DNA from 2 places in the Chryseobacterium sp. FG46 genome. Region 1 is predicted to be linked to the other one. Evidence: riboswitches for the same ligand, from Rfam matches in the RefSeq annotation. Region 1 holds a riboswitch; the other holds the start of a gene.

Region 1 (3,292 bases):
GGGAATTTGAAATACCAGTATACACCTAAAATCATAAAAGATTGGTTGATAATTGTACAATAATCAAATTTAAGTAAAATTTCACACTTCAAAACTTTCAAAACCCTTAAATTTGTCACCAATAAAAATTTACTTGGATGCTTAGGAACATTTCAATTGCGGCAGCTACTTTATTCTCCGTAGTTACAATCAATGCACAGAAGAACAGAAATACCCAACTTGAAAGACCCAAATTAGTTGTGGGGCTGGTAGTAGACCAGATGCGTTGGGACTATTTATACCGTTTTTATGGTAAGTATGGAAATGATGGTTTCAAAAGACTTTTGAATACAGGATATTCTTTAAATAATGTACATATTCCTTATGTTCCTACCATTACGGCTTTGGGACATACATGTATCTATACGGGATCTGTACCGGCAATTCACGGGATTGCAGGAAACGACTGGACGGATAAAGAAACGGGTAAAGGAGTTTATTGTACTGCAGATGACAGCGTTCAGCCGGTAGGAACTACCAATATAAAAACGGGAAGCCACTCTCCGAAAAATCTTTGGTCTACCACAGTAACTGACGAATTGAGACTGGCAACAAACTTCCAGGGAAAAGTAGTGGGGGTTTCCTTGAAAGACCGTGCTTCCATTCTTCCTGCAGGACACACTCCAAACGGAGCTTTCTGGTTTGATGACAGTACGGGGAATTTCATTACCAGTACATGGTATATGAATGATCTTCCGCAATGGGTAAAATCATTCAATTCTCAGAATCTTCCTGAAAAATTAGTAGCCAATGGCTGGAATACTTTACTTCCAATCAATGAATATACAGAAAGTGCACCGGACAATTCTCCCTGGGAAGGTTTGCTGGGAAGTGCAAAAACACCTACTTTCCCTTACAGTAATTTAGCAAAAGACTATCAGACTAAAAAAGATAACATCCGTTATACGCCTTTCGGAAATACATTGACATTGAAACTGGCAGAAGCTTCTGTAGAAGGTGAAAAACTGGGTGGAGATAATATCACAGACTTTTTAGCCATCAACCTGGCATCTACAGATTATGCAGGCCATAAATTCGGACCAAATTCTATTGAAGTAGAAGATGTTTATATCAGATTAGATCAGGATCTAGCTGAATTTTTTAAGTATCTTGATTCAAAGGTAGGAAAAGGAGAGTATACCGTTTTCCTTTCTGCCGACCATGGTGGAGCACATTCTGTGGGATTCCTTAAAGAACATAAAATCCCGACAGGTTTCTTCGGAGAAGATGCGGAAAAGAATCTGAACCAGAAACTGAAAGAGAAATTTGCGGCAGATAAACTGGTTAATGCCATTGATAACTACCAGGTTTATTTTGACAGAAAAGTATTGGCAGATAATAAGCTTGAGCTGGATGATGTAAGAAACTTTGCTGTAAAAGAAATTGAGAAAGATCCTACCGTTTTATATGCTGTTTCTGTAGACAAAGTTCAGGAGTCAAGCATTCCGGAGCCAATCAAACAAAGAATTATTAATGGCATCAACAGACAGAGAAGTGGAGATATCCAGTTAATTTCTCATGACTCTATGCTTCCGCCATATTCTAAAACAGGAACTACACACAGCGTATGGAATTCTTACGATTCTCATATTCCGTTGATCTTTATGGGATGGGGAGTAAAACAGGGAGAAAGCAATAAGGAATATCATATGACAGATATTGCTCCAACAGTATCTTCTCTATTGAAAATTCAGTTCCCAAGCGGAAATGTAGGAAACCCGATTACCGAAGTTATTGGTAAATAATTAATTAAACGTTATTTCATGATATATAGCTGCTTTCAACTGGAAGCAGCTATTTTATTATTCATTTCCCATCAGATTTTGAATCTGGCGTTTTCCTGAGAAAGGATTCCCGGTCTTAAAAGATACTATCTGTTTCTAATCCCTATTTTTTGGCATATACACATAAAAAACTATCTTTGCAAAAATTTTGGTTTCCAGTATTTTGGAATGAAAAGGGAATCGGGTGTAACTCCCGGACTGTCCCCGCAACTGTAAATCGCAACAAAAGTTTCTGCAAAAAACCACTGTATATAACGGGAAGGTGCAGAATGCGAAAGTCAGGAGACCTGCCAGAGTTGTAATCATAAAAACATATTGCTTTCGGAGGAAAAGTAAAAAGGAATGGATATAAAAAGATCTTTAGTACTGCTTTTTTCATCTTATGGCTGTTTTCTTTTTGGACAAGAGAAGGCCATTGACACTATTTATGTCTTCGACAACCAGATGAACAGGGTGAAGCTTTTTCATCCCGTAAAAACAATTTCCGCAGAAGAGGCCGGGAAAAACTCCAGTAACCTTTCAGAACTCCTGAGATTTCAGTCACAGGTTTATATCAAAGAAAATGGGCGTGGTGCTGTTTCTTCCCCTTCTTTCAGAGGAACTACCGCCCAGCAGACTGCATTTGTATGGAACGGAATTAATATCAATTCTAATTTTTTAGGACAAGGAGATATCAATAATATTGCTTTGTTCGGCTATGATCAGATTGGTATAAAAGCTGGTGGAGGAAGTGTAATCTATGGAAGTGGCGCCATCGGGGGAAGTATTCACCTGAATAATACCCTTGATTTTAATAAAGGTTTCCATGGTTCATTATTTTCAGAAGCCGCTTCTTTTAATACTTATAATAATTTTGTAAAAGGTTCTTACAGCAACGATAAGTTCACTTTTAAAGTTTCTGGCAATCACTCAATAAGTAAAAATGATTATCAGGTTGAGGTGGATAAAAGAAAGACTTACAGTAATGATAACGGACAATATTATAATACGAATATCAATATAGCAACAGCCTATAAAATTGCTCCGCATCATCAGATTTCCTGGATATCAGAATTTTTTAATGGGCAACAACATTATCCTGTTCATTTTGGAGATTTGGAAAACAAAACAAAATATGAAACTCAGAATACCCGAAGTTTACTTTCCTGGGATTGGAGTACTATAAAATTTAGTAACTCATTCAAAACAGCTTATACAGAGGAAAATTTCCAGTACTTTGGTAATATTAACGGTGCTGAAACCAGCGGAGGGGTAGGGAAGAATTATATTCTGAAAAATGATTTTAATTATTTTCTGAATTCAAAGTGGAATGTTAATATTATCGGTGAATTTCAAATTAATAAAGGGAATGGAGCAGGTAGTTCAGGAATTGGAAATATTAACAGAAGTGCAGGATCTATTGCAGGATTACTGCGTTATTTTCCAACAAAAGATTTGCGTTTTGAAGCGGGAATCAAGAAAGATTTTGT
Region 2 (3,292 bases), on a different contig from region 1:
TCTTCCTGCCAGCCGATTGTTCTCTGAGTTTCCTCTTTCAGTAAAGTATCATACTGTTCTGCGGTCAGTTCCCCTTTTTTGAATTTCGCTCTCCAGCTTCTTACCTCTGTGGTTTGCGGGAATGACCCTATTGTAGTGGTTGGGAATAAAGGAAGCTGCAATACTTCCTGCTGCTTTTTTTTACGGATTTTGAAAGGGTTTATTCTCTGAGCATCTTTTTCAGAAACAGCATTTGCTCTTTGCTTTACCTGGTGATTATGAATAAGAGAAGAAGTTCTTCTGCTTTCAATTGCTTTTTTATTTTCTTCAAATGCTTTAAGAATCTGTTCATTTTCTGTTCCGGAAGCAAGTTCTTTAAGTGTTACGACTTCTTTTACTTTTTGTTTAGCAAAAGCCAGCCAGCTTTTAATTTCCGGGTTAAGATGGGTTTCAAAATCCAGATCACAAGGTGAATGAAGCAATGAACATGATGGAGCGATCAAAATCCTTTCAGATCCTAATTTTTCAACAGCTTTTGTAATGAAAGACAGCGACTTTTCATAATCATTTTTCCAGATATTCCGGCCATCAATTACCCCTAATGAAAGGCATAAATTTTCCGGAATACTATTCAGAATATCATCCAGTTGTTCAGGATTTCTCACCAGATCAACATGCAATGTATTCACAGGAAGTGAAACGGCAAGTGATGCATTATCTTTTAATCCGTCGAAATAAGTGGCTACAATAAATTTCAGTTTTGGGAATCGTTTTCTGATTTCGGCATACACAAAAAGGTAAGTTTCTTTGGCTTTTTCTGTTAAATCCAAGGCTAAAAAAGGTTCATCAAACTGAATCCATTCCGCACCCTGATCCTGAAGTTTGGTTAAAATCTCCGTATAGACCGGAAGAAGATTTTTCGCCAGATCCAGTTTATCAAATCCTTCTTCTTTTTCTTTTCCCAATAACAGATAAGAAACCAGTCCGATAATCACCGGTTTTGCATTGATTCCCGCTTGTTTTGCTCCTGCAAATTCATTGAAAATTTTATCTGAACTCAGCTTAAACTGTTGGTTATTATAAAATTCCGGAACGATATAGTGATAATTGGTATCGAACCACTTGGTCATTTCCATTGCGGTGATGTCCAGTCCGTCTTTCTGATATCCTCTTGCCATTGCAAAATAAAGATCAAGCTCAGTATTGTTTTTTTTAAGCACTACTTCATGATACCGTGTTGGAATTGCTCCTACTACAAGGCTCATATCCAATACCTGATCATAGTATGAAAAATCATTACACGGGATAAGGTCTATTCCGGCTTCTTTCTGGATATTCCAGTTTTGGGTACAGATAGTTCTTCCGGTGTTCAGAAGCTCTTCCAGAAGGATTTTACCTGACCAATACTGCTCGCAGGCTTTTTTGAGTTCTCTTTTGCTACCAATACGCGGATAGCCAAGGATGTGAGTTTGCATTTTTTTAAACTTTTTAGTTAAACTTATTGTGAAAGTCCCTTAAAATGCTTCGTTATGTTTTTGCGGAGAAAATTTCAGGAAATAATGACATAGCAGGCAATGCATTTCCAATTGAGAGAAAATACATATCTGATATACCATCTGTATGACCCAAAAGCTTCAGCCCGCGAAAGCATTGTCAATTCAGTAAAGGCAGGTCTCCTGACTTGTAACAGTTTCCGTCATCCTTCCCGTTTTTGGCAGTGGATATGCAAGGACAGAAACTTTTGGCATGTTACTTACAGTTGCGCGACAGCTCGTGATTTGCACACGATTCCCTATTAATCTACCTTAAGTAAAACCTTTCCTGTTTGATGAAGTATCTGCAAAGAACTGTACTTTTACCTTTAACAAAGATTATCAGTAAAAGTTTTTAATTTTGTGTAAAATTAGCAATACCGAATAAAAATACAATTCATAATAAATAATTAAGCAAATTAAACTTTTAAAAATAAAAATAGAAGCATATAATTCTTTACATTTGACTGTTTTAATCATTTAAAAGAATAATATTCTGTGGAACAACTCGATGATAAGGATTTACAGCTGCTCAGGCTGCTCCAGAAAAATGCTAAACTGACTGTTAAGGAACTTGCGAAAGAAGTGAACCTCTCTACCTCTCCGGTTTTTGAAAGGGTAAAAAGGCTTGAACAGGAAGGTTTTGTTAAAAGGTATGCAGCCATTCTTGATGCTGAAAAACTGAACCGCGGTTTTACGGTTTTCTGCCAGATCAAGCTCAAAATTCATGACCGGTCTGTAGGTTATGATTTTGTAAAAGAGATTTTAGAAATTGAAGAAGTTGCCGAATGTTACAATATTTCCGGAGATTTTGATTTCCTTCTGAAAGTTCAGGTAAGAGATATGAAACATTATCAGGATTTTGTATTTAACAAGCTGGGATCTGTAGATTCTATAGGCAGCACTCACAGTACTTTTGTGATGGCTGAGGTAAAAAACAACTATGGATTAACAATATAATTAAATTTATAACTAGGGCTTCATTATAAGAATAAAAAAACCGCCAGATAATGACGGATCTTATGTTGTTTTGAAGCCTCTCATCGGTTAATTAGCTGCCGGATCAATCATTTCTTCTGTAAGTCCTAATGATTTTAAAAGGTTTTTGCTGTCGAAAAATAATGTTGCATAATGTTTTCCTTTTTTAAAAACCAGTTTTGATCCATCTGGAAATTCATTGTCTGCTGCTAATTTTTGTGTTTTGGCATTGTACTTCCTGAACTTCGTTTTACTGTCCTGTAATGTACTTTTATTCAGAACAAGACCAAAAGGAAGTCCCTCAACAATTACAGGTTTATTATCTGAAGCAACAAAAAACATCTCATTCACAGTATTGTTTTTTCCCAAGCTGCAATAAAGTTCCAGCCCTGTTTTAATGGGCCATTTGGCATATTTCTCTTCATTGGCATCTTCATAAAAGATGGCTTTTACATTCAACTCTTTTGAGATTTTATCAGGAGCTTGCGGGAATATAAATTCTGAATTTCTATCCAATAAAGAACCCAAAGCGGCTGTTTTTTGTGAAAATACAGTCACACTTACTACCAGAAAAAATACGGTTACAATAAAATTGAATGGTTTTGTCTGCATGAGAATATTTTAAAATTTTAAGGATTTGATGGTTAAAGGTATTAAAATTTTGGATACAGCCCCATTTTAAGCAATTTTTATACATCGTATTTCTGTTTTTCACTATTTTCTTTCCTGTAAATTGAATACGGTACCGGCAGGATCGGTAATCCAGTGCATATTTTCAGGAAGTTCTTCAATTTCGTCACAGG

Evidence for each region. Region 1 has a riboswitch for cobalamin ahead of ACODR7_RS09605 (TonB-dependent receptor plug domain-containing protein). Riboswitches for the same ligand answer to the same signal wherever they lie in the genome.
Region 2: it holds a riboswitch for cobalamin, as region 1 does, so the genes downstream of both, metE (5-methyltetrahydropteroyltriglutamate--homocysteine S-methyltransferase) here and ACODR7_RS09605 (TonB-dependent receptor plug domain-containing protein) in region 1, are expected to answer to the same signal.

Annotation. Positions count from the first base shown of each region.
Region 1 is NZ_JBMDJJ010000010.1:75,259-78,550, forward strand. It holds gene ACODR7_RS09595 (hypothetical protein) at 1-35, opposite strand, end outside; gene pafA (alkaline phosphatase PafA) at 138-1,784, shown strand; cobalamin riboswitch at 1,956-2,132, shown strand; gene ACODR7_RS09605 (TonB-dependent receptor plug domain-containing protein) at 2,166-3,292, shown strand, end outside.
Region 2 is NZ_JBMDJJ010000001.1:330,978-334,269, reverse strand. It holds gene metE (5-methyltetrahydropteroyltriglutamate--homocysteine S-methyltransferase) at 1-1,454, opposite strand, end outside; cobalamin riboswitch at 1,629-1,814, opposite strand; gene ACODR7_RS01450 (Lrp/AsnC family transcriptional regulator) at 2,010-2,471, shown strand; gene ACODR7_RS01445 (hypothetical protein) at 2,559-3,101, opposite strand; gene ACODR7_RS01440 (VOC family protein) at 3,204-3,292, opposite strand, start outside.